3 regions of the Citrobacter sp. RHB25-C09 genome follow, and region 1 is predicted to be linked to each of the others. Evidence: predicted binding sites of a transcription regulator. Region 1 holds the regulator's gene; each other region holds the start of a gene.
The links. Region 1 encodes PurR, which represses purine synthesis genes. Its sites were predicted from a motif close to CANGCAAACGTTTGCNTG; they were not measured.
Positions count from the first base shown of each region.

Region 1 (10,280 bases):
CCGTTAATACATAATTATTTTCGTATTTTTAACAACCGAGATTTAGTATAGGCCTCAAAATCTGATGATTCAATCAAAAATTGTTAGGTGGCTAATCAATATAAAATATCATTGATATCAATGAGATTCGCTATGGGCAATCTCTGCTGCGTGGTCGTTTATCGGTTCGCAAGCCTGAGGCAGCGAACGCATTTTATAACCCAATCCTGCCAGCAGAACGGTCGTCAGCATGACACTGGTCGTTGTCAGCAGCGGCGTGCTGATAAGCCAGGATACGACCAGGCTTGCGAGGAAACACAGCCCCAGTTGCAGGGTGTTTTGCAAGGCCGCCGCCCGGCCTGTCGCCTGAGGGAAAGGCCGCAGCGCTTCTGCCACTACGATGGGATAAATGGCACCGTTGGCAATTGCCATCACGCAGAACGGGATCAGAATCTCAGTCAGCGAAACGTTGTGAATAAAGCCAGCAGCCCAGGTGCCAACAACGCTTAGCGCATAGACCACCAGCAACCAGGGGAGTAACTGCTTGCCTTGCCATTTTTGCAGGGCGGCGCGACAGCCGTAACCGCCAATCAAAAACGCAATGGTCTGCGGCACGTAGCTAAGACCTATTACCGCGGGGCTGTAGCCCATTTCACTGAGAATAAACGGCGAACCGGTAAGCCAGGCAAAGAAACTGGCTGAACATGCGGCATAAATTAATACATTGCCCCGGTAGGTTTTCGAACGCAGAAGCGTGGTGAAGGTCAGTTTCTCGTGGTTATCATGACGTGCTTTACTGGACGGCTTCAGACGCAACGCTGGCAGCATCAGAATAAGGGTAATAGCGAACAGCGTGGCAAAAATGGCCTGCCAGGAGAAATGGGTCAGGATCCAACTGCCCAGCAGCGGTGCCAGGGCTGGAGATAACCCGACCAACGGCATAATCGTGGCGAAAATGCGGTTAATTTTCTGCGAGGGATAGTAATCCGTAACCAGAGCCTGCCAGATAACCGTTGCCGCACAGACGCCAACGGCCTGGATAAAGCGCAGGACGAGCAGCCCGGTTGCGCTTTCAACCCATAACATCCCCAAACTGCCCACCGCAAAAATCGACAGGCCCAACAGGAGAATTGGCTTACGTCCGTAGCGGTCCGAAAGCGGTCCCCACAGCAGTTGCGCCACCGCAAAGCCGGCTAAGAACAGGCTCAGGCTGGCACTGACCGCGGAGGCTGGGGTTTGCAGGTCAGACTGGATGGTGGCAAAAGCCGGCAGATACATATCCGTCGCCAGAAAACCCAACACGCTGAGTCCTGCCAGCCACACTAAAAACCCTTTTCCAGGTTGCATACATGTTCTCTTAATTAACCTAATGACAATGCGGCAGAGTGTAGGGAGTGTATTTCTGCTTGTGAAACGGTAATATTTGGACATTGCATTCAAAAATTTTGCAGGCAGATTATGTGGTCAGAATACGCACTGGAAGTGGTCGATGCTGTCGCGCGCAACGGCAGCTTTAGTTCAGCGGCGCAAGAGTTACACCGTGTTCCTTCTGCGGTCAGTTACACCGTGCGTCAGCTTGAAGAATGGCTGGCAGTCCCGCTTTTTGAGCGGCGTCATCGGGATGTCGTATTAACGCCCGCTGGCGCGTGGTTTTTGAAAGAAGGCCGTTCTGTTATCAAAAAAATGCAGGACACACGGCAACAGTGTCAGCAGATTGCTAACGGCTGGCGCGGGCAATTGCCGATCGCGGTGGACAATATTGTTCGCCCGGAACGCACCCAGCAAATGATCGTTGATTTCTATCGCCATTTTGATGACGTAGAGTTACTGGTTTTTCAGGAGGTTTTCAACGGTGTGTGGGACGCGCTTTCTGATGGCAGGGTAGAGCTTGCTATCGGTGCAACGCAGGCGATACCCGTTGGGGGACGCTACACCTTCCGTGATATGGGGATGCTGAGCTGGAGTTGCGTGGTAGCAAAGCAGCATCCCTTAGCGGCGATGCGCGGCCCCCTGAGTGATGACACTCTGCGCAACTGGCCATCACTGGTGCTGGAGGATACGTCGCGTACCCTGCCAAAACGCGTGACCTGGCTACTTGATAACCAAAGGCGGATGGTCGTTCCGGACTGGAACTCTTCGGCGACCTGCATTTCTGCCGGGCTGTGCATCGGCATGGTGCCCACGCATTTTGCTAAACCGCGGCTTAATGACGGACAGTGGGTGGCACTGGAACTGGAGAATCCGTTCCCGGATGCGGCATGCTGCCTGACATGGCAGCAGAACGATACCTCACCTGCGCTTGCCTGGCTGCTGGACTATCTGGGAGACAGCGAAACGCTGAACAGAGAGTGGTTGCGGGAGCCGGAAGAGACTCCCGCAGTAAAGAATTAACGACGATAGTCGCGGAACGGACCATCCGCAACGGAACGACGTTCAATGAGGCGCGGATGAACTTCGATAGACTGCGACTCTTCGCGTTTGTTGACGATACGGTCTAACAGCATATTAAAGGCGGTTTCACCCAGTGAATCTTTTGGCTGATGGATCGTCGTTAATGCCGGCGTAAAGAAGCGGGCGTTACGCACATTATCATAACCGATCAGCGAAATGTCCTGCGGCACGCGCAGTCCCATCTCATCCGCAGCGCAAAGCGCGCCCATCGCCATAATATCACCGCCGCAAAAGACCGCCGTTGGGCGATGCGACTGCGACAGGATCTGCTGCATGGCGCGGTAACCGGATTCCGGCTCAAAATCACCCTGAACAATCCAGTTTTCCGGAACCTTGATCAGTGCTTCTTCCATCGCCTTCATAAAACCGGCCAGACGTCCGGCACCGGTATTTCGCTCCATCGGCCCCGGAATGACGCCGATCTCTCGATGACCGCGATCGACAAGATAACGACCCGCCATATAGCCGCCCTCAAAGGCGTTATCAATCACCGTATCGGTAAAATCTGCTTTGGCTTCGCCCCAGTCCATTACCACCATTGGGATATGGCGATACTCTTCGAGCATGGAAAGCAGGGGCTCCGGGTACTCAGAGCACATCACCAGCAGGCCGTCGACGCGTTTCTGCGCCATCATTGAGAGATAGGCCTGCTGTTTTTCGAGGCTATTCCATGCATTACCCAGAATCAGGGTGTAGCCTTTCTGGAAGCAGTTTTTTTCCACGGCTTCAATAATTTCTGCAAAATACGCAGCTTCGCTACTGGTCGCCAACAGTCCAATAGACTTGGTGTGGTTCACCTTCAGGCTACGGGCAACGGCGCTGGGGGAATAGTGCAATTCTTTGATTGCCGCCCACACCGCATTGCGTGTTTCTTCAGCGACGAAACGCGTCTTGTTAATTACGTGTGATACGGTTGTAGTGGAAACGTTTGCTCGCTTCGCTACATCTTTAATTGTTGCCATTACATCTCACTCCAGACCCTAACCCGATCGTTAAACTACGTTAAGTAAACGTTTGCCTTCACACACCCCGATCGCAACATCAGGGTTGCGGCACGCCGGGAAAACGACACGGAACGACAGGAAGGGGTCAATGGCCAGTACGCTAAATTAGTAAGCGTGGAATTCTGGCTGATCTTAACGAAAAGGGGAAGTGCTAAAAACAGATATCACTCTAAATCGTGGGAGATTTTTACTCAGAAGTGTGTAAAAATGCGCTATATCACTTTTTGTGTGGGAATAAAAAGGAGAAAAGTTGATGAGTACCGATCTTAAGTTTTCCGTAGTGACCACAGTTATTGTTCTGGCCCTGATCGTTGCGGGTGGTTTGACGGCAGCACTGCACTGATTCACCGAGAGGGAGCATGCGCTCCCTCATACCTTCCTGCCAATATCCCTGTCTGAATTGTTATCTAATCTGCAATAGTCTTTTGTACTTTTGTTAATTTCATTTTTTTGTGATTGATGTCATGCTTTTCACTCATACATGAGCATCGCGTTTCAACGCGAAGAGGCGGAGCAATCAACACATGAAAATTAATTATCCGTTACTGGCGCTGGCAATCGGTGCGTTTGGTATAGGAACTACAGAATTCTCACCGATGGGCTTATTGCCCGTCATCGCTAATGGCGTCGGCGTGTCAATACCGGCAGCGGGGATGTTGATCAGCGCTTATGCCGTTGGAGTAATGGTCGGCGCGCCGCTGATGACGCTGCTGCTTTCACATCGTGGACGTCGTAACGCGCTGATCTTTTTGATGGCAATCTTTACACTTGGCAATGTGCTTTCTGCTATTTCGCCAGATTACACCACGCTGATGCTGTCGCGGATTCTGACCAGCCTTAACCACGGCGCGTTCTTCGGGCTGGGCTCTGTTGTTGCTGCGAGTGTAGTCCCGAAACATAAACAGGCCAGCGCGGTGGCAACCATGTTTATGGGGCTGACCATCGCCAATATCGGTGGCGTCCCCGCAGCGACCTGGCTGGGTGAAACTATCGGCTGGCGCATGTCGTTTATGGCAACCGCCGGTCTGGGCGTTATCTCCATGGTGAGTCTGTTCTTCTCATTGCCGAAAGGCGGAGCGGGCACGCGTCCGGAAGTGAAAAAAGAACTGGCAGTTTTAATGCGCCCACAGGTGTTGTCTGCCTTAATGACCACAGTGCTGGGTGCGGGCGCCATGTTCACACTTTACACCTATATCGCACCTGTGCTGCACAGTATTACCAACGCAACCCCTGCGTTTGTCACCGGAATGCTCGTCCTGATTGGTGTGGGTTTTTCAATCGGTAATTATCTTGGCGGGAAACTGGCCGACCGTTCGGTTAATGGTACATTGAAGGGCTTTCTGTTGCTTCTGATGGTGATCATGCTGGCAATACCGTTTCTCGCGAAGAGTGAGTGGGGGGCGGCCGTCAGTATGGTGGTTTGGGGCGCGGCAACATTTGCCGTCGTGCCGCCGCTTCAGATGCGAGTCATGCGTGTCGCACACGAAGCGCCTGGTCTTTCTTCCTCTGTGAACATAGGCGCATTTAACCTGGGAAATGCGTTAGGTGCAGCAGCAGGCGGGGCGGTGATCTCCGGCGGATTAGGCTATAGCTTTGTCCCGGTCATGGGGGCGATTGTCGCAGGGCTGGCACTGTTACTGGTGTTTGTATCAGCGAGAAAACAGCCTCAGGCAGAGTGTGTTGCCAGCTAAATAAAAATGCCTGATGGCAGCGTTAGCGCCATCAGGCATTTAACAGATTATGCAGCGAAGTTTTTCGCGACAAACTCCCAGTTCACCAGCGCCCAGAAGTTTTCCAGATAGCCAGGACGCGCATTACGATAGTCGATATAGTAGGCGTGTTCCCAGACATCAACGGTCATCAGCGGCGTGGCATCAGTCGTCAGCGGCGTACCGGCGTTTGACGTAGATACGATAGCCAGTTTCCCCTCTTTCCCTTTAACTAACCAGGTCCAGCCAGAGCCAAAGTTCTTAATGGCGGCATCGGTAAACTGTGCTTTAAATTCAGCAAAGCTACCGAAAGCAGCGGCAATGGCTTCAGCCAGCTTACCGGTCGGTTCACCCCCCGCGTTTGGTGCCAGGCAGTGCCAGTAGAAAGTGTGGTTCCAGACCTGAGCCGCGTTATTGAATACACCACCTTCAGAGCTACGCACGATCTCTTCCAGTGACTTTCCTTCAAACGCGGTGCCTTTAATCAGGTTGTTCAGATTGGTGACATACGTCTGGTGATGTTTACCGTAGTGATACTCCAGCGTTTCAGCCGAAATATGCGGCGCGAGGGCGTCTTTAGCATACGGTAGTGCAGGTAATTCGAACGACATTGCTTCTCTCCTTATTTTCCCGTCATGCTCCAGGCTGCAGATGCGTTAGCTGCACACGTTCACCCCAGCCACTTACAGTGATAAGCCACCGGGGATTCGAGTCACTCCCTTGCTGCCATTCTGCACCCCAAACCATTCAGGGATTTAAAATTATACATTCGCACAATAACCCTATTGTACGTAAGGATAGGGTAGCAAATTGAAAGGTGTGGCAAAAGAAGAACTTACCCTGTTGACTGAACAACAGGGTAAGTTTTATCGAATGGTTTTAGGCGTCATAACCCGACGCGCGCCCACATAGTGGCGCTGCCAGTAGTCTTCGCTGAGGGAAGTGATCTGAATTTCCTGACCGCTGCGCGGCGACTGAATGAATTTTCCGTTACCGACATACACGCCGACATGATCTGCCGTTCCACGTCCCTGAGTGCGGAAAAACACCAGATCGCCATTCATTAATTCACCACGCTTAATCGGTGCCGCGTCACGCAGGTGATACATCTCGTTTGCGGTACGTGGAATACGGAATTTCACCAAATCCTTATAGGCATAATAGACCAGGCCACTGCAATCAAAACCGGTGCGCGGAGAAGTACCGCCCCAGTGATACGGCTTACCGATCTGGCTCATCAATTTGTTCATCGCCGTCGAGGTTGCCTTTTGCATTTTTACTTTATGCGCGTCGGCAATCGTCCCCGGCATGCTGCCTTTAACCTTTACGCAATGCGGCTTACGCCCTTTGCGCGGCGTGCATTTCTCTGTCCAGGTTACCGCTGCGGTTTTCTTGACCGCAGATTTCGCTTTGCGGCTGACGGTTTTGGTTTTTTTAGTAGAAGCGGCAGTGGGCTTTTTGCTGGAAGAGACGGTTTTAGTTTTAGCAGTGGTTTTACGGGAGGGCTTGCTGGCTGTTTTACTGGTTTTATTACTGGCTCTGGCCGTTACGGTACTTTTCTTTTTTTCAGATGCTTTTTTTGTATGTGTAACTTCAGATGTAGTGCTGGCGTGCCTTGAGCCATGTGCTGAAGGCAGAACGCAAATAGATGTAAAAAGTAAAGCACAGAGCGTGATCGAAATCCGGTTTATCCGCGCCACTGGCAGTCCTCGGTTAAGGCAGGTTGAATCATACCTGCGTGTGATTTACAAAACGTTAGGATTCTAATCTATAGAAACAACGATTGTTAATAGCTTTTATTGTTAAAAATAGTGTTTCGCTACTGAGTGCAAAAAAATTCATCAGCCAAAGTGGAATTTGATGCTCAAACCGACAATCTGTATATAACGGTGGCCTGAAGTGCTATTAGGAATGCAACTTTGGTCGTCAGACGATAAAATAGTAAACGTGATGAAAATGTTATTTTCCGATGTTGGTCTGACCCGCTACAATGTCAGTCAACTGCCGTAAAAGAAGTTAAGGAAGCAAGACAATGAGCACCACTATCGAAAAAATCCAGCGCCAGATCGCTGAAAACCCGATTCTCCTGTACATGAAGGGTTCACCAAAACTGCCAAGCTGCGGCTTCTCTGCCCAGGCTGTGCAGGCACTTTCCGCGTGTGGTGAGCGTTTTGCCTATGTGGATATTCTGCAAAACCCGGATATTCGCGCTGAACTGCCGAAATATGCTAACTGGCCGACTTTCCCACAACTGTGGGTAGATGGTGAACTGGTTGGCGGCTGCGACATTCTCATTGAAATGTACCAGCGCGGTGAGTTGCAGCAGTTGATTAAAGAAACTGCTGCAAAATACAAAACTGAAGAACCAGACGCAGAGTAATCTGTACCCGTTTTAAAGGAGCTTTTCCTGTCGTCAGGAAAGCTCCTTTTCACATCAATGCCTCTATCCCCAATCCAGCCCCTGTGGTGAACTGGTAAATCCCGCTTCCCGTAGCAGTGTAAACAGACTGGTCTGTCGTACTGGCTGATCGTTAACCTCAGTAAGCGTAAAACGTAGCCTTGGTTCGCGACGCAACGCGTCGGTTAGCGAACGGAAAATGTCAGCTGATGGCATAGCCTCTTTCTCCGTCCAGACAATCATTTTTTTTCCACCCTGGGCAAGATACAGTTTTAAAACGCCACCGCAAATGACAACAAAGGCGCCGTTACGTCGGGTAGGTGCGAGCGTTGAAGAATGGGCAGGCCAGGGCAGAAAATTGCCCCACGGGTTTGCGGGATCAGCTGCGGACAAGCCGACGGCCGTGTAGGTCTGATTATCTTTTCCTTGAGCGGACAATTCGCGAAGCCGATCGATGGTCATTCGCTCAGCAAACTGCGCGCCACCCATCCCCTCGACGAAGCGTCCACGCAGGATACGCCCGCTATCTTCCATGCTGCGGCACAGAGTCTGCATGGCAGGGAAACCGCCGGGGATATATTCGGCAACCACGGCCTGGCGACTGATAATCCCGTAGCGGTCGAGCATATTCTCGGCGCTGGCCAGCATCCGCTCGGTATCGCTGAGTTTTTCTGTACTCAACAGCGACCAGCGGCCGGCCAGCGCAGGCGTATTGTACGAGACAGGCATAATATGGCTTATCGGGCGGGAGGGATAAACCGGCCGACCTCGACGCATGCGCGTTGAACGTCGGGGTTGATGCCGGGTAGAGGCGGCGGCGCGAGACAGCCCACGCAAGGGGGCCCAGATATCTGTGGTGACATAGCCCTGCCAGACCAGTCCCCAGAGCGCTTCGTGCATAAGTGCAGGGGAGATGGAATCATCGTCTAACGGGGCTTCGAATTTGCTGCGGATCATTGTGTTGAGCTGTTGGGCAAACCAGGCACCACCACCTGACAGCACATCCAGAATAGCGCGCTGGATCGCTGAAAGTGTGTGGTTTTCGCTGCTCGCTGGGGCCAGGGTTTCGGCCAGATAGTCACGCAAATGCAGAGCGACCAGTCCGTCATCGTCACCGAGTTTCTTCTCTCCGGACCAGATAACTTCTCCGGTGGCGAGAAGTTCATCAAGCATATCCGGTGAATAGTCACGGACTCTGGCGGGTAAGATGTGACTCTCCCACAGTGACGCAGGGAGTGCGAGTCCGGCCAGTTGCTCTATGACGCGCGTTACACCGTCACTTCCTTCCAGCGTTCCGATGCCGGTTCCTGCAAAGAGTGCCGCGCTGCCGTCAGTGGTTGAGAGCACCCCCTGACGCTCCAGCAGCAGCCGTGCATAGATTTGTGCTGAAACCGGACGGGTAGCTTCTCTGGCCGCCTGCAATGAGCGAATGCGCAGCCGACGAAAAACCTCCTCGCTTACCCAGATGGCAGAGCGGATCCCTCCCGGGGTGGTAGATTCCTCTGTGCGTAGGAAAATGAGCAATCCCTGGTCCCGTAACGGCTGGAGAAGTTCATCCGCGACGACGATACCCAGCCCAAACGCTTCTGCAATCTGTGCGGTGGTGAATAACGCATGAGTACGACTGTAGCGAAGGAAAAGATCCCGCAGCGGTGTATTTACCGGATGCAGCCACGCTTGTGGCAGGGAGGGCGGCAAGTGCACACCTAATGCATCACGAAGGCTGGTGGCATCATCCATACAGGCCAGGCGCGGAATACCTGCAATGACGGCAACAAACACTCGCTTGTCGTCAATTAACTGCTGCAGCCAGGTGCGAATTTCGTCAGCGGTGCCCTCATGTCGCGCCGTGAGCTCATCTTCGCTCATCGGCCCTAACTCCCGTAGGAGGTCATAAATGCCTTCAATACCCTGCGCTTTTCTGCCTGTCGCCAGACGCTGAAGTTCGTCCTCGACCTGACGGACAATAACCGGGTCGAGTAATTCCAGTGGATTGCCCTGGCCTAACAGATTGCCCAGCAACTCGCTGTCCAGTGCCAGCACCGAGGCGCGCCGTTCTGCCAGCGGCGTGTCCGTTGAATAGAGAAATTCAGCCACATAGCCAAAAAGAAGATTCGTAGCGAAGGGGGATGGCGTAGCGGTTGTGACCTCGGATATCTGAATTTCACCGTTGTTGAGTCGCCGCATAAGCTGGTCAAGCGCCTCGAGATCGTAGACATCCTGTAGACACTCGCGGGCAGTTTCCAGAATGATGGGGAAATCAGGATATCCGGCAGCGATCTCCAGCAGTTGACCCGCGCGCAGGCGCTGTTGCCAGAGTGGGGACCGATGCCCCGGTGAACGGCCTGGGATCAGCAGGGCACGTGCGGCGCACTCACGGAATCGGGCAGCAAAAAGCGCGGTGCTGCTTACCGCTTCGCGGACAATACGCAGCAGCTTTTCCGGTTCAAACAGAAAAATAGCCGCGTCAGGCAATTTACCGTCGGTATCCGGAATTCGTGCAACGATGCCGTCATCGCTGGCAACGATAGAGGCATCTGCCCCCCACAGCGCCTGAATACGACCGGTAACAGCCAGCGCCCACGGCGCGTGAACCCGGCGACCATACGGAGAGTGCAGCATAACGCGCCAGTCGCCCATCTCGTCCCGACAGCGTTCCAGTACCAGATGTCGACTCCACGGAAGCACGCCGGTGGCCTTCTTTTGATCTTCGATCAGCCCTTTAATATTGCTCACAAC
Region 1 is NZ_CP057483.1:2,028,503-2,038,782, forward strand. It holds gene punC (purine nucleoside transporter PunC) at 118-1,326, opposite strand; gene punR (DNA-binding transcriptional activator PunR) at 1,438-2,370, shown strand; gene purR (HTH-type transcriptional repressor PurR) at 2,367-3,392, opposite strand; gene HVY19_RS09470 (YnhF family membrane protein) at 3,688-3,777, shown strand; gene HVY19_RS09475 (MFS transporter) at 3,959-5,125, shown strand; gene sodB (superoxide dismutase [Fe]) at 5,173-5,754, opposite strand; gene HVY19_RS09485 (C40 family peptidase) at 6,010-6,843, opposite strand; gene grxD (monothiol glutaredoxin 4) at 7,176-7,523, shown strand; gene HVY19_RS09495 (ATP-dependent helicase) at 7,587-10,280, opposite strand, start outside.

Region 2 (10,280 bases), 1.6 Mb from region 1:
ATAAAATCGGCGGCAACGCTGACAACTACTTTGCGGGATTTCAACTCGTTAATCAGCGCGCTATAGTCGTGAACTTCACCGGTTGTGCCGACCTGCTGCAACAGAACCCCAAACACATCCTGATGGTCGAGGACTTTTTCGGCATCATCAACAATGACGTCAAAGCCGAAAGTTTCCGCACGGGTGCGGACCACGTCCAGCGTTTGCGGATGGACATCGGCGGCAACGAAGAAACGGTTGGCGTTCTTCAGTTTGCTGACGCGCTTCGCCATTGCCATCGCTTCAGCGGCGGCGGTAGCTTCATCGAGCAGTGAAGCGGAAGCCATATCCAGGCCGGTCAAATCCAGCGTCACCTGCTGGAAATTCAGCAGCGCTTCCAGACGGCCCTGAGACACTTCCGGCTGATAAGGAGTATAGGCGGTATACCAGCCCGGATTTTCCAGCATGTTACGCAGGATAACCGGTGGTAGCTGCACGGCAGTGTAGCCCATGCCAATGAAGGACGTGAAGCGCTTGTTACGCCCGGCGATGGCCTTTAATTCTGCCAGCGCAGCGAATTCGGTCGCCGACTCGCCTACCTGTGGCGGAGTCGCCAGCTGAATGTCTTTCGGCACGATCTGGCCGATCAGCGCGTTTAACGACTCTGCGCCAACCGCATTGAGCATCTCTTGCTGCTGCGCGGCGTCCGGTCCGATATGGCGTTCAATGAAGGCGCCGCTGTTTTCGAGCTGGCTTAACGTCTGTGTCATGGGCGATGGTTCCTGAAACGTGCAGTGAATCGTGATTGTCTCTGTCGGTGTACCCGGTGGCGCTAACGCTTACCGGGCCTACGTATGCCTTGTAGGCCGGATAAGCGCAGCGCCATCCGGCATCAGCGTATTTACTCGTCTTCGAGTAATGCTTCGTATGCAGTCGCATCCAGCAGCGTGTTTAACTCGCTCTCATCGCTGGCTTTGATTTTGAAGATCCAACCCGCGGTGTACGGCTCGCTGTTGACCAGTTCCGGGGAGTCGCTCAGCGCGTCGTTAACCGCCACGATCTCTCCGCTAATCGGCGCGTAAATGTCAGACGCCGCTTTTACTGATTCGGCAACGGCACAGTCGTCACCCGCACTTACGGTCGCGCCAACTTCCGGCAGGTCAACGAAAACCATGTCGCCCAACAACTCCTGAGCGTGTTCGGTAATGCCAACGGTGTAAGAGCCGTCCGCTTCTTTGCGCAGCCATTCGTGTTCTTTACTGTATTTCAGTTCTGCTGGTACGTTGCTCATCAATCAATCTCCAAATAGGATGAATCACGCGACGGCTTTGCCGTTACGCACAAAAACAGGTTTAGTCACTTTCACCGGCATTTCACGATTACGAATCTGCACAATGGCCGTTTCGCCAATGCCTTCAGGAACACGCGCCAGGGCAATGCTGTAGCCAAGCGTCGGGGAAAAGGTTCCGCTGGTGATGACGCCTTCATGCTGATTGCCTTGAGCATCGGTAAAGCGCACCGGCAGTTCATTACGCAGAACGCCTTTTTCGGTCATCACCAGGCCAACCAACTGTTCGTGGCCTTTTTCGCGCTGTGCTTCCAGCGCTTCCCGACCAATAAAGTCACGGTCAGCCGGTTCCCAGGCGATGGTCCAGCCCATGTTAGCCGCCAGCGGAGAGATGCTTTCATCCATCTCCTGACCATAGAGATTCATGCCCGCTTCCAGGCGCAGCGTATCGCGAGCACCAAGACCACATGGCTGAACACCCGCTTCCACCAGTGCACGCCAGAAATCCTCGGCCTTTTCATTTGGCATCGCAATTTCATAGCCCGCTTCGCCGGTATAACCGGTTGTCGCAATAAACAGATCGCCCGTCTGCACGCCAAAGAAAGGTTTCATCCCTTCAACGGCTTTGCGCTGTTCGTCGCTAAACAGCGTTGCTGCTTTCTCCTGCGCATGTGGCCCCTGCACGGCAATGAGCGACAGATCGTCACGCACGGTAATGTCGATGGCATAGGGTTCGGCGTGTTGGGTAATCCAGGAGAGGTCTTTTTCGCGGGTGGCGGAGTTTACAACGAGGCGGAAGAAGTCTTCGGTAAAGTAATAGACAATCAGGTCATCTATCACGCCGCCCGAGGCATTGAGCATGCCGGAATAGAGCGCTTTGCCGGTTTTGGTGAGTTTTGCCACGTCGTTCGCCAGCAGATAACGCAAGAACTCCCGAGTGCGGCTGCCGCGTAAATCGACGATGGTCATGTGCGACACATCGAACATCCCGGCATCGGTCCGGACCGCATGGTGCTCATCAAGCTGAGAACCGTAATGCAGTGGCATCATCCAGCCGTGAAAATCGACCATGCGAGCACCGCATAGCGTGTGTTGTTCGTACAAAGGAGTCTGTTGAGCCATCTTGTCCTCATTGAATAAGCGGGGCTGACAACGATTTCGCAGCCACATTTGTCACCGCGAAACCGGGCATCGCAGCCATTTTCAGGCCCCGACGCAAACGTTCTCTTTTCCCCTGAACTTACCACCGAAACAGACACTAAACCATAAGACAAAATTAACCATCACATTAGCTTATGGTCAAAAACAGCCGAAACAGACAAAGAATTAAAAGCTTAATATGAGCATTAATCAGAACTAATATCTGACACAGTGTTATTTATTTCCAAAATCCAACATTTCAATCCATTAAACCATCAAAAATTGCGTAACGAGAAAATCCTCAAATTAGAAAATGTAATGCGAAAATTGAAGTGAAATTAGTTTATTTCAAACGAGGAAGGTCCCCCGGCGGGTCGGCCGGGAGAGAGAAATGTGACGCGTTTCAAAGTCTGAGAATCAGGACGATTCTCAGCGGAGCCATTCCGGAAGATCGTTCAAGCCCATTGCCTGACGGATCAGTTGTGGCTTAACGCCGGGAAGGGTATCTGCCAGTTTCAGGCCGATATCACGTAGCAGTTTTTTCGCTGGGTTCGTGCCCACAAAGAGTTCACGGAACCCCTGCATACCTGCGAGCATCATCGCCGCACTGTGTTTGCGGCTACGTTCATAGCGGCGTAAATAGAGATACTGCCCAATATCTTTACCCTGACGGTGCAGTCGCTTCAGCTCGTCAATCAGTTCAGCGGCATCCATAAAGCCGAGATTAACCCCCTGCCCCGCCAGCGGATGGATGGTATGCGCAGCATCACCCACCAGCGCCAGACGATGTGCAGCAAACTGACGCGCGTATCGCCCGGTCAGCGGGAACACCTGCCGTTCGCTTTCCACGCGGCACAGCCCCAGGCGGTTATCAAACGCGATAGTAAGCGCCTGGTTAAATTCTTCCTCATCTGCCTGCTGCATGCGCGCAGCCTCTTCGGGCGAAAGCGACCAGACAATAGAACACAGGTGCGGATCGCTTAAGGGTAAAAATGCCAGAATGCCTTCACCGTGAAACGCCTGGCGAGCCACTGCGCCGTGTGCCTCTTGGGTACGAATAGTCGCGACCAGCGCATGGTGACCGTAATCCCAGTACGTCAGCGGAATATCTGCTTTATTACGCAGCCACGAATTCGCGCCGTCTGCGCCAATCACCAGGCGCGCCGTCAGCATTGAACCGTCTTTTAGCGTCAGGAAGGTTTCATTTTCGCCCCAGGCCACCTGCTGCAATTCCGCAGGCGCCATGAGTGTAATATCGGCAGACTGCTGTGCTTTTTGCCAGAGTGTATAATGGATCACCGTATTTTCGACGATATGTCCGAGGTGGCTATAGCCCATGCTTTTGTCGTCAAATTCAATGCGGCCAAAGCTGTCTTGATCCCACACTTCCATGCCGTGATAGCAACTGGCACGGCGGGAAACAATGTCTGACCATACGCCAAGACGGCTGAGCAGTTTTTCGCTGGCAGCGTTAATCGCCGACACGCGAAGCGCAGGTGCGGCATCCGCTGCAAGCGGCTGCGGCTCTCGCTGTTCAAGCACAGCAACCCGTAAACCGCTGCCCTGGAGTCCGCAGGCAACGGCAAGGCCCACCATCCCGCCGCCAACAATTGCTACATCAACACTTTGCACTGTTTACTCCTGGTCAAAAAACAACTTTCGTAGGCCTGATAAGCGAAGCGTCATCAGGCTATCTGCCATTCGTGCCGGATGGCGGCTGCGCCTTATCCGGCCTACAGCCAGCTCCTTACCCGTAGGCCTGATAAGCGAAGCGCCATCAGGCAATTTCCCACGTATTCCGAATGCGACAGGTCATGATTACCGTGCGACCCAGCCAAGCGTTCGCTTAGCCAGCGCATCGCGCGCAGGTGGGGTTAACTCCATCGCCATCAACCCCACATTCCGGCCAACAACCAGCGGCGCCCAGCGGTTCGCAAACAGGTGCACCAGACTATCCGTTATGCCCACCGTTGCCTCGCGGTCAGGCTGGCGGCGCGTCTGATACGCTGAAAGAATTTTGTAATCACCCGGATCTTCACCCGATTGATGCGCCTGTACCACTGTTTCGGCAAGGCTCATCACGTCACGCAGACCAAGGTTAAAGCCCTGCCCCGCGATGGGGTGCAGCGTCTGGGCCGCATTGCCCACCAACACGGTTCGATGGCTAAATGCCTTTGCCGCTGTGGTCAGGGAAAGCGGGTAAACGCTACGCTTGCCCGCCTGGGTAATCCGTCCCAACCGCCAGCCAAACGCCGACTGGAGTTCATGGCAGAACCGTTCATCAGACCAGGCCAGGATTTCGTCTCGTTGCTCCAACGGATGACACCACACCAACGAACAGCGGCCCTCAGTCATCGGCAGCATTGCCAGTGGCCCGTGCTGCGTAAAGCGCTCAAAGGCACGGCCACCATGGGGAACCGACGTGGTAACGTTGGCAATCACCGCCAGCTGATCATACGGTTCTTGTTGCCAGTCAACGCCGCAGGCCGTTGCCAGCGCTGAACGCGTTCCGTCTGCCGCCACCATCACGCGCCCATTGATAGTCAGGCCGCTTTCCAGCGTTACACTTACCTGCTCCTCGGTGCGCGCCACGTTAGCAACGCGATCCGGGCAGTGCAGCGTGACGCCCGGCGCTTTGCGCAACAGCGCAAACAGGCGCAAACCCACGTCATGCAGTTCGACGACCTGCCCCAGAGCGGGGAGACGATAATCATCAGCATCGAGCGTCACAAAGCCCGCGTGGCCGCGATCGCTCACGTGTACCGTCTTAATGGCGGTGGCACAATCGGCAATCGTCTGCCACAGGCCGATGCGCGCCAGTTGTTGGCAGGTGCCCGCCGCCAGCGCAATCGCCCTGGCATCAAAACCGGGATGACTGTCTGCCTCGGGGTTCGCCGCTTCAATCAGGTGAACGGGCAGCGTTCCCTGACTCAGTCGGGAAATGGCCAGCGCCAGCGTCGCGCCCACCATTCCGCCGCCAACAATGATTACGCTCATGACCGTCGCGCCGCTGCCATTAATGCTTCAATTTCATTCGCCGTTTTGACGACGCCAGCGGTCAGGTTCTCATTACCGTCTTCGGTAATCAGGAGGTCGTCTTCGATACGGATCCCGATCCCTCGATACGCTTCCGGCACGTCGGCGTCTGGCGCAATGTACAGGCCAGGCTCAGCCGTAATAACCATTCCCGGCTCAAGAATACGCGAACGATCCTGTTGATATTCCCCGACATCATGCACATCCAGACCCAGCCAATGGCTTAAGCCGTGCATAAAGAACGGACGATGCGCGTTATCCGCAATCAGTTGATCAACTTCACCCTGCAAAATACCCAGTCTTACCAGACCGGTGATCATAATTCGCACCACTTCACCGGTAACTTCCTGGATGGAAGTTCCAGGACGATACAGACGCAAGCAGGCGTCAAGCGATTCCAGTACGATGTCATAAATTTCGCGCTGCGCCGGAGAGAATTTGCCATTCACCGGGAATGTACGCGTGATGTCACCCGCGTAGCCTTTGTATTCACAACCTGCATCGATGAGTACCAAATCGCCATCGCGCATCTCACATTCATTTTCGGTGTAATGGAGAATGCAGCCGTTTTCCCCGCTACCCACAATGGTGTTGTACGACGGGTAACGCGCGCCGTGACGATTAAATTCGTGATGAATTTCACCTTCAAGTTGGTATTCAAACATGCCAGGGCGGCATTTTTCCATGGCTCGGGTATGCGCCAGCGCGGTGATCTCTCCGGCGCGTCGCATCACCGCAATTTCCTCCGGTGACTTAATCAGACGCATTTCATGGACCATCGGTCGCCAGTCGGTCATGGTTGAAGGAGATTTCAGATTCTGACGTGAGCCTTTGCGCAGTTTTTCCAGCGCGGTAAAGACAATTTCATCCGCATAGGCATATTCGCCTTGCGCGTGGTACACCACATCAAGCCCGTTAAGTAACTGGAACAGCTGCTGATTGATTTCGCTGAAGGCCAGCGCACGATCGACGCCCAGTTTTTCCGGTGCGGCGTCTTGTCCAAGACGACGGCCAAACCAGATCTCAGCAGTCAAATCGCGAACACGGTTGAATAAGACACTGTGGTTGTGGGTGTCGTTACTTTTAATCAACACCAGCACGGCTTCCGGTTCGTTAAAACCGGTGAAGTACCAGAAATCACTGTTCTGGCGATAGGGATATTCGCTATCCGCGCTGCGGGTAACTTCAGGCGCGGCGAAAATAAGCGCGGCGCTGCCAGGCTGCATTTGCGTAAGCAGTGCCTGGCGACGACGTTGATATTCCTGCGGTGTCATGACGCGGCCTCCATTAGCGTTTTATTTTTAGTGTAGGGTTGGTTTACGCACTTCAGGCGCTGTCGGCTGCTGATGAGTAAACGTGTCGTGACACAATAGCGCAGCAACGCGAACATATTCGATGATTTCTTCGAGCGACATCTCCAGCTCTTCCTGATCTTCATCTTCGTCGTAGCCAAGCTGTGCGATGTTACGCAGATCGTCGATAGCTTCGCCGGTTTCACCGGTGACTTTATCGAGCTTAGGTTGGGAGACGCCAAGTCCCAGCAGGAAATGGTTAACCCAACCCGCCAGCGCGTCCGCGCGGTCAAAGACGCTGACATCATCGCCTTCTGGCAGATAAAGCTGAAAAAGGAAACCGTCATCCTCCAGCGCGTCGCTGGTGGCAGAATGCATTTTACGCAGCGCCTGTGCCAGCTCGTGGCCGAATGCCAGCCCTTCATTCGTCAGGTCATGAAGCAGCGGCTGCCAGGAGCTGTCATTGTTGCCACCGCAAATCATCCCGCTGATCAAACCGTGCATTTCCGCCGGGGTCAACCCGGTACCTTGTTGGTTCAAATACTGGTTCATTTCGTTGTAACCAGGCATTTCGTTCTGTATAGACATACGCATTCGTCATCAATGGGAGGATATTCATGATATGCTACCACTTTGGACCCTGGTGGACCAGAAAAGGGCTTGTATCTTGATACCAGGGTAGCTATAGTGTCGCCCCTTCGCGGACCATGAGTCTGGTAGCGAAGGTAGCGCAGTCAATCAGCAGGAAGGTGGCATGTCTGCACAACCCGTCGATATCCAAATTTTTGGCCGTTCACTTCGCGTGAATTGCCCGCCTGAACAGAAGGATGCCCTGAATCAGGCTGCGGACGATCTGAATCAGCGGTTGCAAGATCTGAAAGTTCGCACTAGAGTCACAAATACTGAGCAGTTGGTATTCATTGCCGCATTGAACATCAGCTATGAATTAACTCAGGAAAAAGCGAAGACCCGCGAGTATGCGGCGAGCATGGAACAACGTATTCGGATGCTCCAACAGACCATTGAACAGGCGTTGCTTGATCAGGGTCGTATAACCGAAAAACCGCACCAAAATTTTGAATAACACTTTTCGGTTTACTATGGTAGAGTGACCGTGAAGACAAAAAATTCTCTGAGATGTTTGCAAGCGGGCCAGTCCCCTGAGCCGATATTTCATACCACAAGAATGTGGCGATCCATGGTTGGTGAGCATGCTCGGTCCGTCCGAGAAGCCTTAAAACTGTGACGACGCATTCACCTTGAACCAAGGGTTCAAGGGTTACAGCCTGCGGCGGCATCTCGGAGATTCTCCTTCTACCTGGCGACAGCCATGACTCAACTTTCTGAACTCCCTTTATCCCGACAAGACATTCGCCAGATGATCCGGCAACGTCGTCGTGCGCTCATGCCTTCTCAGCAAATCGAATTTGGTCAACATGCCGCAACACGCATGCTCGCTTATCCTCCCGTGGTAATGGCGCATACGGTCGCCGCGTTTCTGTCGTTTGATGGCGAGCTGGATACGCAACCGCTGATCGAGCAACTCTGGCGCGCAGGTAAGCGCGTGTATCTCCCGGTTTTGCATCCCTTCAGCCCCGGCAATTTACTATTTCTGCATTATCACCCTCGAAGCGAACTGGTACTCAACCGCCTGAAAATTCAGGAACCGAGGCTGGATGTGCGCGATGTGTTGCCGCTTTCAGAACTGGATGTGCTAATCACTCCGCTGGTAGCGTTCGATGAATACGGTCAGCGTTTAGGCATGGGCGGTGGATTTTACGATCGTACATTGCAGAACTGGCAGCAGCACGGCCTGACACCGGTGGGATATGCCCATGACTGTCAGCGCGTTGAGAAGCTGCCGGTAGAGGAATGGGATATTCCGCTGCCCGCAGTGGTCACGCCGTCAAAGGTGTGGGAGTGGTGAAACAAAGCCGGGTGGCGACTACGCCTTACCCGGCCTACGGTTCGCAGGATTTGTAGGCCCGGTAAGCGTAGCGCCACCGGGCAATCATGCAGATTAGTACAGCAGACGCGCGCGAATGGTGCCCGGAATGGCCTTCATCGCCTGTAGCGCTTTTTCTGCTACATCTTCGTCCGCTTCAATATCGATAACCACATAGCCCATCTGTGCCGACGTTTGCAGGTACTGTGCGGCAATGTTGACGCTCTGCTCAGCGAAAATCTGGTTCAACGCGGTCAGAACGCCCGGACGGTTTTCGTGGATATGCATCAAACGACGACCACCGTGCAGCGGCAGTGAAACTTCCGGGAAGTTAACCGCAGACAGCGTTGAACCGTTGTCGGAATACTTCACCAGTTTGCCTGCCACTTCCAGTCCGATGTTTTCCTGCGCTTCTTGGGTAGACCCTCCGATATGCGGCGTCAGGATCACGTTATCAAACTCACACAGCGGCGAAGTGAACGGATCGCTGTTGGTGGCTGGTTCGGTCGGGAATACGTCAATCGCCGCACCGGCTAAATGTTTACTCGCCAGTGCATCACACAGCGCGGGAATATCAACCACCGTGCCGCGAGCGGCGTTGATCAGCAGCGCTCCCGGTTTCATCAGGGAAATCTCTTTCGCGCCCATCATGTTTTTCGTCGAGGCATTTTCAGGAACGTGCAGGCTGACCACGTCGCTCATGTTGAGCAGGTCAGAAAGATGCTGAACCTGAGTGGCGTTCCCCAGCGGCAATTTGTTTTCGATATCGTAAAAATATACGTGCATCCCCAGGGATTCCGCCAGAATACCCAGCTGAGTACCGATATGACCGTAACCGATAATCCCCAGTTTTTTGCCACGCGCTTCATACGAGCCCGCCGCCAGTTTATTCCACACGCCACGGTGCGCTTTGGCGTTCGCTTCAGGGATGCCGCGCAGCAACAGCAGCAGTTCGCCAATCACCAGTTCCGCTACAGAGCGCGTATTGGAGAACGGGGCGTTAAAGACAGGAATACCGCGTTTTGCCGCCGCCGTCAGATCGACCTGATTGGTGCCGATACAGAAACAACCCACCGCGACCAGTTTTTCTGCCGCGTTGATGATCTCTTCAGTCAGATGAGTACGGGATCGCAGGCCAATGAAGTGGGCATCACGGATAGACTCTTTCAACTGTTCAGCGTCCAGTGCCCCTTTGTGAAATTCGATGTTGGTATAACCTGCTGCACGAAGGCTATCCAGCGCCTTTTGATGCACGCCTTCAACCAGCAGAAATTTAATCTTGTCTTTCTCCAGCGATACCTTTGCCATTTCCCAACCCTGTTTTTTTGCATTCAATGTTGTGTGTGTGGATCTGCATCCGCCATTCAACATATCAAAAAAAATTATTGCGGCAATATGAACGTTTGCGTCGCCATATTGAGGAATTATCATTCAATGGGAGTTTGTAGAGGAAAATGCTGGAGATAAGGAATTCAACGGCCAGATCTGCAGGGCAAGTTTCTAAACGTGACACATGTCACCAAATTTGCCCTGCGAAAAATTTTTAACAGGGGACAAACGCCCCTGCCCAATCATTTTACGATCGTTTTCACGCCGTCAG
Region 2 is NZ_CP057483.1:3,653,565-3,663,844, forward strand. It holds gene gcvP (aminomethyl-transferring glycine dehydrogenase) at 1-749, opposite strand, end outside; gene gcvH (glycine cleavage system protein GcvH) at 881-1,270, opposite strand; gene gcvT (glycine cleavage system aminomethyltransferase GcvT) at 1,295-2,389, opposite strand; gene ubiI (FAD-dependent 2-octaprenylphenol hydroxylase) at 2,837-4,039, opposite strand; gene ubiH (2-octaprenyl-6-methoxyphenyl hydroxylase) at 4,226-5,404, opposite strand; gene pepP (Xaa-Pro aminopeptidase) at 5,401-6,717, opposite strand; gene ygfB (UPF0149 family protein YgfB) at 6,745-7,323, opposite strand; gene zapA (cell division protein ZapA) at 7,490-7,819, shown strand; RNA gene ssrS (6S RNA) at 7,862-8,045, shown strand; gene HVY19_RS17275 (5-formyltetrahydrofolate cyclo-ligase) at 8,066-8,662, shown strand; gene serA (phosphoglycerate dehydrogenase) at 8,756-9,988, opposite strand; gene rpiA (ribose-5-phosphate isomerase RpiA) at 10,252-10,280, opposite strand, start outside.
Region 2: gcvT (glycine cleavage system aminomethyltransferase GcvT) is a predicted target of PurR. The motif match lies at 2,480-2,497, and genes of this name have one in related genera.

Region 3 (10,280 bases), 770 kb from region 1:
GACATCCCCGTCGTTCACCTTTGTCTCCTCCGCCAGCGAAGAGACAGGACGCCAGGCTGCCAGCCTGATGATGCGAAAGCTGAAGGAACCGGAACTGCAAACCCAGCGCATTACGCTCTCCGGCCAATTGATCGCACGCGAGTCCGCGTAATTTCAGAATTTAACACAGGGTTTTTAGCCGCCGATCGCTGCTATATTGCTCTGATTTGCTGCGGACAATTGCCATGCCTACTGTTATCACCCACGCTGCAGTTCCGATTTGCCTCGGCTTAGGTCTGGGTCTGAAGGTCATTCCTCCTCGTCTGCTGTTTACCGGCATCGTGCTGGCGATGTTGCCGGATGCAGACGTGCTCTCATTCAAATTTGGTGTGGCCTATGGCAACGTATTCGGTCACCGTGGCTTTACCCACTCGCTGCTGTTTGCTTTTCTGGTGCCCATACTCTGCGTGCTGATTGGGCGAAGATGGTTCAAAGCCGGGTTGGTTCGCTGCTGGCTGTTTCTGACGGTATCACTGCTCTCACACAGTCTGCTTGATTCAATCACCACCGGCGGTAAAGGCGTCGGCTGGCTGTGGCCGTGGTCGGACGAACGTTTTTTTGCCCCCTGGCAGGTGATTAAGGTCGCGCCGTTTGCGCTATCGCGCTATACCACGCCGTATGGGCATCAGGTTATTATTTCAGAATTAATGTGGGTGTGGCTGCCGGGGTTAGCCATGATGGGATTGCTGTGGTGGTACAGGAAGCATTAATCATCGCCGGAGGGTGACGCGTGGCGTCTTATCCGGCCTACAAGTCATGCGTATTGTAGGCCGGATAAGGCGTTAGCCGCCATCCGGCAATTCAGGCAATTACTTACGACGCCAGGTGGTACCCTGCGGACCATCTTCCAGCACGATCCCCATCTCATTCAGACGGTCACGCGCCGCATCCGCTGCTGCCCAGTCTTTCGCTTTACGGGCATCCAGACGTTGCTGAATCAGCGCTTCAATTTCCGCCACTTCGCCATCGTCCGCCTGCGCGCCGCTTTGCAGGAACGCTTCCGGCTCCTGTTCCAGCAGACCCAGCACGGCAGAAATCTTGCGCAAATGTGACGCCATCGCATTCGCCGCAGCCATATCTTCGTTTTTCAGACGATTCACTTCACGTGCCATATCGAACAGCACCGAGTAGGCTTCCGGAGTATTAAAATCGTCGTCCATCGCTTCAACAAAACGCGCTTCAAACGCATCGCCACCCGCAGGGGCGACCGATTTATCCGTTCCACGCAGCGCAGTGTACAGCCGCTCCAGTGCAGAACGCGCCTGCTTCAGGTTCTCTTCGCTGTAATTTAACTGGCTACGATAGTGCCCGGACATCAGGAAGTAACGCACGGTTTCCGCATCGTAGTACTTCAGCACGTCGCGCACGGTGAAAAAGTTACCCAGCGACTTCGACATCTTTTCGCGGTCAACCATTACCATGCCGGAATGCATCCAGTAATTCACATATTCGCCGTCGTGCGCACAGGTAGACTGCGCGATTTCGTTTTCGTGGTGCGGGAACATCAGGTCGGAACCGCCGCCATGAATATCAAAGTGGTTACCCAACTGTTTGCAGTTCATGGCAGAACATTCAATGTGCCAACCTGGACGGCCTGCGCCCCACGGCGACGGCCAGCTCGGCTCACCCTCTTTCGACATCTTCCACAGCACGAAGTCCATCGGGTTGCGTTTCACATCAACCACATCCACGCGCGCACCGGCCTGCAGTTGATCCAGATCCTGACGCGACAGTTGACCGTAGTTCGGATCGGTCGGCACATCGAACATCACGTCACCGTTGTCCGCCACATAGGCGTGACCTTTGGCAATCAGTTGCTCGGTGATTTCGATGATTTCGGCAATGTGATGCGTGGCGCGCGGTTCGAGATCCGGACGCAGAATATTCAGTGCATCAAAATCCTTGTGCATTTCGGCGATCATGCGATCAACCAACGCGACAAAGCTTTCACCGTTTTCGTTAGCGCGCTTAATGATTTTGTCGTCGATATCGGTAATATTCCGGACGTATTTCAGCTTATAGCCGAGGAAGCGTAGATAGCGCGCGACGACGTCAAACGAAACAAACGTACGCCCGTGACCAATATGACAGAGATCGTAAACGGTAATACCACACACGTACATGCCGACTTCCCCGGCATGGATAGGCTTGAATTCCTCTTTTTGGCGCGTCAGTGTATTAAATATTTTTAACATTGAAGATTCCGTGTTAGACGTGTGTGGATCGTAAAGACGGTATAATACCCATAATTCGGAATGGGGTCAGCACACTTTGCAAGGTGATCGCAGCCTGCGGTTATGCTATAACACCCCCCTATATCTGACCCTTCCAGGGTTAAAGCACCACTTTATCGAAACAGGATGCAAAAATGGTTACTTTCCATACTAATCACGGCGATATCGTAATCAAAACTTTTGATGATAAAGCACCTGAAACAGTTAAAAACTTCCTGGACTACTGCCGCGAAGGTTTTTACAACAACACCATTTTCCACCGTGTCATTAACGGTTTTATGATTCAGGGCGGCGGTTTTGAACCTGGCATGAAACAGAAAGCCACGAAAGAGGCGATCAAAAACGAAGCCAACAACGGCCTGAAAAACACCCGCGGTACGCTGGCAATGGCACGTACCCAGGCTCCGCACTCCGCAACGGCGCAGTTCTTCATCAACGTTGCTGATAACGACTTCCTGAACTTCTCTGCTGAAAGCATGCAGGGTTGGGGCTACTGCGTGTTTGCCGAAGTGGTTGAAGGCATGGACGTGGTTGATAAAATCAAAGGCGTTTCTACCGGTCGTAGCGGCATGCATCAGGACGTACCGAAAGAAGACGTTATTATTGAAAATGTGACCGTCAGCGAGTAATCGTGACGACACTTTTTATTGCAGATCTTCACCTCTGCACGGAAGAACCGGCGATCGTCGCCGGTTTTCTGCGTTTTTTAGCCGGTGATGCGCGTCAGGCCGATGCGTTATACATTCTCGGCGATCTCTTTGAAGCGTGGATTGGTGATGACGATCCCAACCCGCTGCACCGTGAAATAGCAACCGCCATCAAAGCGGTCGTTGATTCCGGCGTTCCCTGCTTCTTCATTCACGGTAACCGTGACTTCCTGCTTGGCAAACGCTTCGCTCGGGAAAGCGGCATGACGCTGCTGCCCCAGGAAAAGGTGCTTGATCTGTATGGTCGCCGGGTGCTCATCATGCACGGTGATACCCTTTGTACCGACGACGCGGGTTATCAGGCATTTCGCGCTAAAGTCCATCAGCGCTGGCTGCAAACGCTGTTTCTCGCCCTGCCGCTGTTTATCCGTAAGCGCGTGGCCGCGAAGATGCGTGCAGGCAGCAAAGCCGCTAACAGCAGCAAGTCGCTGGAGATCATGGATGTCAATCCACAGACCGTCATCGCTGAAATGGAAAAATATCGCGTCCAGTGGCTGATCCACGGCCATACCCATCGCCCCGATGTGCATGAACTTTCCGCCAACGGTATGCCCGCTTTCCGCGTGGTTTTAGGCGCCTGGCACAGCGAAGGCTCCATGGTAAAAGTCACCCCAAATGACGTTGAATTGATCCGTTTCCCGTTTTAATCTCTCCCGCCTGGTTGCTGGAATTTCAACCGCGCAACCGTTTTCCTTGCCCTCTTTCCGTGCTATTCTCTGTGGCCTCAAAAGCAGTGTGTCCCGCACCACAGGAGTTTTAAGACGCATGTCTTCCCACAATAATCCGGCGCGTGTCGCCATCGTGATGGGGTCCAAAAGCGACTGGGCTACCATGCAGTTCGCCGCCGACATTTTTACCGTCCTGGACATTCCTCACCACGTTGAAGTTGTCTCCGCCCACCGCACTCCCGATAAACTGTTCAGCTTCGCCGAAGGCGCAGAAGCAAACGGCTATCAGGTGATTATTGCTGGCGCGGGTGGTGCTGCGCATCTTCCGGGGATGATCGCGGCGAAAACGCTGGTGCCGGTTCTGGGTGTTCCTGTACAAAGCGCCGCCCTGAGCGGCGTCGATAGCCTGTACTCTATTGTGCAGATGCCGCGCGGGATCCCGGTTGGTACACTGGCCATTGGCAAAGCGGGCGCGGCAAATGCGGCGCTGCTGGCGGCGCAAATTCTCGCCACTCATGACAAAGCGTTGCATCAACGCCTGAGCGACTGGCGTCGTGCGCAAACGGACGAGGTTCTGGAGAACCCGGATCCGCGAGGTGAGGCATGAAGCAGGTTTGTGTGCTGGGCAACGGCCAGTTAGGTCGAATGCTGCGTCAGGCTGGCGAACCGCTCGGTATCGCCGTCTGGCCGGTAGGGCTGGATGCAGAACCTGCCGCGGTGCCCTTTCAGCAAAGCGTCATTACGGCGGAAATCGAGCGCTGGCCGGAAACGGCATTAACGCGCGAACTGGCGCGCCACCCGGCGTTTGTTAACCGCGACGTGTTCCCTGTCATCGCCGATCGCCTGACGCAAAAGCAGCTTTTCGATAAGCTCAACCTGGCAACCGCCCCCTGGCAGTTGCTGGCGGACAACAGCGAATGGCCTGCGGTGTTCAAGCGTTTAGGCGAACTGGCAATCGTTAAACGCCGCGTTGGCGGCTATGACGGTCGCGGCCAGTGGCGGTTGCGTGCGACTGAAACCGGGCAGTTGCCGGATGACTGTTATGGCGAGTGTATCGTCGAGCAGGGCATTAATTTCTCGGGAGAGGTGTCGCTGGTTGGCGCCCGCGCTCATGACGGCAGCACGGTGTTCTATCCTTTAACACGCAACCTGCATCAGGAGGGCATCCTTCGCACCAGCGTTGCCTTCCCACAGGCTAACGCACAGCAGCAGACCCAGGCCGAAGCCATGCTTTCTGCCATTATGCAGGAACTGAATTATGTCGGCGTAATGGCGATGGAGTGTTTTGTGACGCCCGAAGGCTTGCTGATCAATGAACTGGCGCCACGCGTGCATAACAGCGGACACTGGACACAGAACGGTGCCAGCATCAGCCAGTTTGAGCTGCATCTGCGGGCGATTACCGGTCTTCCGCTGCCGACGCCAGTAGTAAACAGCCCATCGGTGATGGTGAACCTGATTGGCAGCGATCTGAATTATGACTGGTTGAAGCTGCCGCTGGTTCATCTGCACTGGTACGACAAAGAGGTGCGCCCGGGACGTAAAGTCGGTCACCTGAACCTGACCGACAGCGACACCGCGCGGCTGAGCGCCACGCTGGAAGCCCTCTCCCCACTTCTGCCGCCGGAATACGCCAGCGGTATCATCTGGGCACAAAGTCAGCTCCGTTAAGCTCAAATAAGCGGGGAAGTTTAAGTTATGCTTTCCCGCCCTCTCCTTCAGCGCGTAAAATCCCCACCATTGCGGTTTTGTAATTTCAGGATTTCAAATGAACGATGGAACGGACTATCGGGCGATCCTTCGCGCCGATACGCCCTTACTCGATGTACGCGCGCCGGTTGAGTTTCAGCAAGGCGCAATGCCTGGCGCAATAAATTTGCCCTTGATGAACGATGACGAACGCGCCGCCGTTGGTACCTGCTATAAACGCCAGGGTCCAGACGCCGCGCTTGCGCTCGGGCATCGGTTGGTCAGCGGCGAGATCCGCCAGCAGCGACTGGACGCCTGGCTGGAGGCCTGCAAAAGGTACCCGCAGGGTTATCTCTGCTGCGCCCGCGGCGGTCAGCGTTCACATATTACGCAACAGTGGCTGCATGACGCGGGGGTTGATTATCCGCTTATCCGCGGCGGCTACAAAGCGCTACGTCAGGTGGCAATAAGCGCAACAGAAGAACAGGTGCGAAAGCCCATCGTGCTGATCGGCGGCTGTACCGGCAACGGCAAAACACAGCTTGTTCAGCAGCAGGAAAATGGCGTCGATCTTGAAGGGCTGGCGCACCATCGCGGCTCCTCTTTCGGCCGCACGCTGGACCCCCAGCTCAGTCAGGCAAGTTTCGAAAACCTGCTGGCGGTTACGCTCCTCAAAAAGCAGGCTCCCCGCTGGGTGCTGGAGGATGAAGGCCGAATGATTGGCGCTAACCATCTGCCGGAATGCCTGCGCGAGCGTATGGCCCAGGCCTCTATTGCGGTGATTGAAGATCCTTTTGAGCGACGTCTGGAGCGCCTGCGTGAAGAGTATTTTGTGCGTATGCATCATGATTTCACCCACGCCTATGGCGACGAGCACGGCTGGCAGGCGTACAGCGACTATCTGCACCATGGGCTTTTCGCCATTCAGCGCCGACTGGGTTTACAGCGTTTTAAAGCGCTGAGCGCGAAACTGGACGTCGCGCTGGCTGAGCAGCGTCGTACTGGCAGCACCGAAGCGCATTTCAGTTGGTTAGTTCCGCTGCTGGAAGAGTATTACGATCCGATGTATCGCTACCAACTGGAAAAGAAAGCAGAGAAGATTGTCTATCGCGGGACATTTGAAGATGTGGCGGCATGGCTAAGCCATTAAACGCCAGACCGTAGGCCCGGTAAGCGTCAGCGCCACCGGGCAAATATCCATAAAAATCCGAAAAACACGTTTCTCGCCTCACCAATTTCTTAAACAGCATCTTTATCTCTTACCTCTCAAAAACCCATTTAATACAAACGGTTAGAATCTTATTAAGCAATTTAAGAAACGAATTAAAATTATTTGATGCTTATTCACTTTTGTATAATTGAGAATAATGTCAGCATGCCGAATGCGTCTATTTCTTTAGCCTGAACACCAACCAGGCCAATAATAATTTAGACGTTTATTATATTGTGCGAGCGATTTATTATCTGGCTATTATTTTCCTTATTGACATTATCACGCACGCCTAACGCCTTTTATATAAACAAGGTGTCAGGCAATCTTGATTCTGAGATGAAATTGACATAATTCCAGGGATGGCTCGTCTTTTTAAATACTGATAACAATGAGTATTAAAAGATGAATAACTATTTAGCAGGATTAAAACCTAAGAAAATTGCAGTGATAATAAGCGCGCTATTATTTTCGACATCCACCGCGTTCACGATAGCGAATGCTGCCAGTACGCCGGTATCTCCTTCGCCGTATCTGATCTCCCTGCACGATAAAAATGGCGTGGTGATTCTCGATAACCAGCAGGTAAATGATTACACCATCGCCGATGGTTCACAGCTCTCGTATCTCCATGCCGATGGCCCTGATGTCGTTGTTATCGTTGACGGTAAAGCGACTTTTGACCGCCACGGTATCTTCCCCATTCACTCTTCCGCTGTCCATATCAATAGCGGCTATCTGGATCTGGGCGATGGTTCCGTGGTCAATTTTAGTTCTGACCAGGTGACGACGCATGCCGGCCGTTATGCCATCTCAGTAGGATTAGGATCCGGTCACCCAGGGGATTTAGCGACCTTTAAAGCGGCTAACCTGAGCGTGAATGTCAATGGCGCGCCCTATACCGTTATTCAGGCGCGTGAAAACTCCAAAGTCATTTTGAATGGCTTAACGCAGATTAACTACGGAATCAGTACCGCCAGTGCAGACCGCCCGGTGAACAACGCGGCGGCGATTGAGCTTTGGGATGCGTCAACCTTAGATGCACAAAACGTCAATATCAAATATGCGGATTCGAAAGCGCCCGGCACCATTGGCGATACCAGCGTCACCGGATTTTACCTGCGCGGCGGCAAAGCGAACGTCACCGGTGATGTGAATATCAATCTCCAGTCAGGCGCGGCAAATGCGTTGTACGGTATTGATGCCAAAAGCGACGCAGAATTCCAGGGGAAAACCGCCATTTCTCTGGCGTCGGATAACGCTACCTATATCGTCGGCGTTCTGCTTAAAGATCGTTATGTCGATGATACGGCCAGCACCGTCGTACTAAAAGATGTCTCTGTGAACGTGCGGGGAAGTGAAACGGTTGATGGTTCTGTGTATGGCCTGCGCTATCGGGACACGCTTTCCAATATTGCCATCGACAATATTAATGTCAAAGCCTCAGGCAAAGACGCGTTTGGGATTGCGTTGCAAACCGATGAAGCAACGGAATCCTCTAAAGTCACCATTAACAATGCCAATATCGCGCTTTCAGGCGGTGCTGAAGCCGGGTTATACGGCTTCAATAGCACTTTGGCGGATGTCACCGTTAATAACCTGAACGTCCAGACCCAGGGCGGCAAAGACGTCTTTATGCTGTACCAGGCAAGCGGCAAATTCATGGGCGACGTGACGCTGGGAAGCCAACAGTCTCTGGAATCCGCGGCGGGAACGGTCTATTCCACCTTTGGCGTGAAAGGTGTCACCAGTATTGAAAATAACAATAAGCTGGTCGCCTGGGGCAGGATGCATGCACAGGATAATCTGACGCTGAACATTAATGCCGGCGATCGTTCCTATATCTATGGTGATACCCGAACCGTGGGTTTAGGTACCATTAATATGACGTTAAACGGTGACAACAGCCGCTGGGATCTGGTTGCAGATTCAGACCTGACGAATCTGACGCTGAACGATGCCACCCTGAACTATTTGCCCGTCGCGCAGGCACGCAAGCTCACGCGTGCGGCTTCAACCTTCAAGACCCTGACGGTGAATGGTGATTACGCCGGTAATAACGGTAACATCGTGATGAACACCCAACTGGGTGACGACGCCTCACCGACTGACCGTTTGGTCGTTTCTGGAAATACTTCCGGCACCACCAACGTGAAAGTCCTGAACGCAGGCGGCGCGGGCGGTGTGACCACGGATGGTATCGAACTGATCACCGTCGCGGGAACCTCTGACGGTGAGTTCAAGCAAAACGGCCGTATCGTGGCCGGTGCCTATGACTACACCCTGGCGCGTGGTGAAGGGACTAACGACAAGAACTGGTATCTGAGCAGCGCATTGTCTCCGGAGGATCCGGTTGTTCCTGCCAAACCTGCTGACCCAACCGATCCCATCAAACCAGTCAAACCGCAGTCGCCGCGTGAATCCGCCATTCGTCCGGAAGCCGGTCTGTACGGGATGAACCTGCAGGCAGCGAACACTCTGTTTAACACCCGTCTTCAGGATCGTCTGGGCGAAACCCACTATGTTGACGCCCTGACCGGTGAAAAAGCGGTGACCAGCCTGTGGCTGCGCAACGTTGGCGGTCACACCCGTCAGCACGACGGCAGCGGCCAGCTGGACATGCAGGCGAACCGTTATGTGATGCAGCTCGGTGGCGATATCGCGCAGTGGTCTACTGACAACGCGGACCGTTTCCACCTGGGTCTGATGGCCGGTTATGCCAACCAGAAAGCCCGTGCGGAAAACCAGCGTAACGGCAAACGCGCTTCAAGTGATATCAGCGGTTACAGCGTCGGCCTGTACGGCACCTGGCTGCAGGATAACGAAACCCATGAAGGGGCTTACGTGGATACCTGGGCGCAATACAGCTGGTTCGATAACTCCGTGAACGGCCGTGGCGTTGATGAAGCGACCAAAGAGTACGACTCCAGAGGTTTCACCGCGTCAGTGGAATCCGGCTACACCTGGAAACTGGCAGATATCAGCGAGCGTAACGCGCTGTACATCCAGCCTAAAGCACAGGTCACCTGGATGGGCGTGAAGGCGGACGAGCATAAAGAAACCAACGGCACCCGCGTTGAAGGGAAAGGCGACGGCAACATCCAGACCCGTCTGGGCGTGCGTCTGTACGGCCAGGGCCACAACCAGCTGGACGACGGTAAAGACCGTACCTTCCAGCCGTTTGTGGAAGCGAACTGGATCCACAACACCAAAGACTTCGGCGTGGCGCTGAACGGTGAGAATGTGGACCTGACAGGAACCCGCAACATTGGAGAACTGAAAGCCGGCGTTGAAGGCCAACTGACGAAGAACGTCGCCCTGTGGGGTAACGTGGCGCAGCAGATGGGTGATAAAGGTTACAGCGATACCTCTGCGATGTTGGGTGTAAAAGCGTCGTTCTGATACGAAGTGCCGGGTGGCTGCGCTTGCCCGGCACAACGCATCAAAACGTATACACGCGATTAAATAGATACCATCAGGATTGTTAATATTATGGATTATATAACGGTATTAAAGCCCAAAAAGCTGGCGCTGGCGTTAAGCGCTATTTTAACCACGACTGCATTTTCCGCCGGAGCGGCGGGTGTAGAAATTTCTGTTGACCGGTATACCCCAGAGGCAAATCGACTTGTTACCATTGCAAATGGAACTGACGTCGCCAAAATTAGGGCATCGGTAAGCGGTGGTGTCGTTACCATTGATGGTAAAGCCGATATTAGCCAGAGCAATGTAA
Region 3 is NZ_CP057483.1:1,253,722-1,264,001, reverse strand. It holds gene malI (Mal regulon transcriptional regulator MalI) at 1-151, shown strand, start outside; gene HVY19_RS05855 (metal-dependent hydrolase) at 225-749, shown strand; gene cysS (cysteine--tRNA ligase) at 849-2,234, opposite strand; gene ppiB (peptidylprolyl isomerase B) at 2,408-2,902, shown strand; gene lpxH (UDP-2,3-diacylglucosamine diphosphatase) at 2,905-3,627, shown strand; gene purE (5-(carboxyamino)imidazole ribonucleotide mutase) at 3,746-4,255, shown strand; gene purK (5-(carboxyamino)imidazole ribonucleotide synthase) at 4,252-5,319, shown strand; gene mnmH (tRNA 2-selenouridine(34) synthase MnmH) at 5,417-6,487, shown strand; gene HVY19_RS05820 (autotransporter outer membrane beta-barrel domain-containing protein) at 6,953-9,949, shown strand; gene HVY19_RS05815 (autotransporter outer membrane beta-barrel domain-containing protein) at 10,040-10,280, shown strand, end outside.
Region 3: purE (5-(carboxyamino)imidazole ribonucleotide mutase) is a predicted target of PurR. The motif match lies at 3,658-3,675, and genes of this name have one in related genera.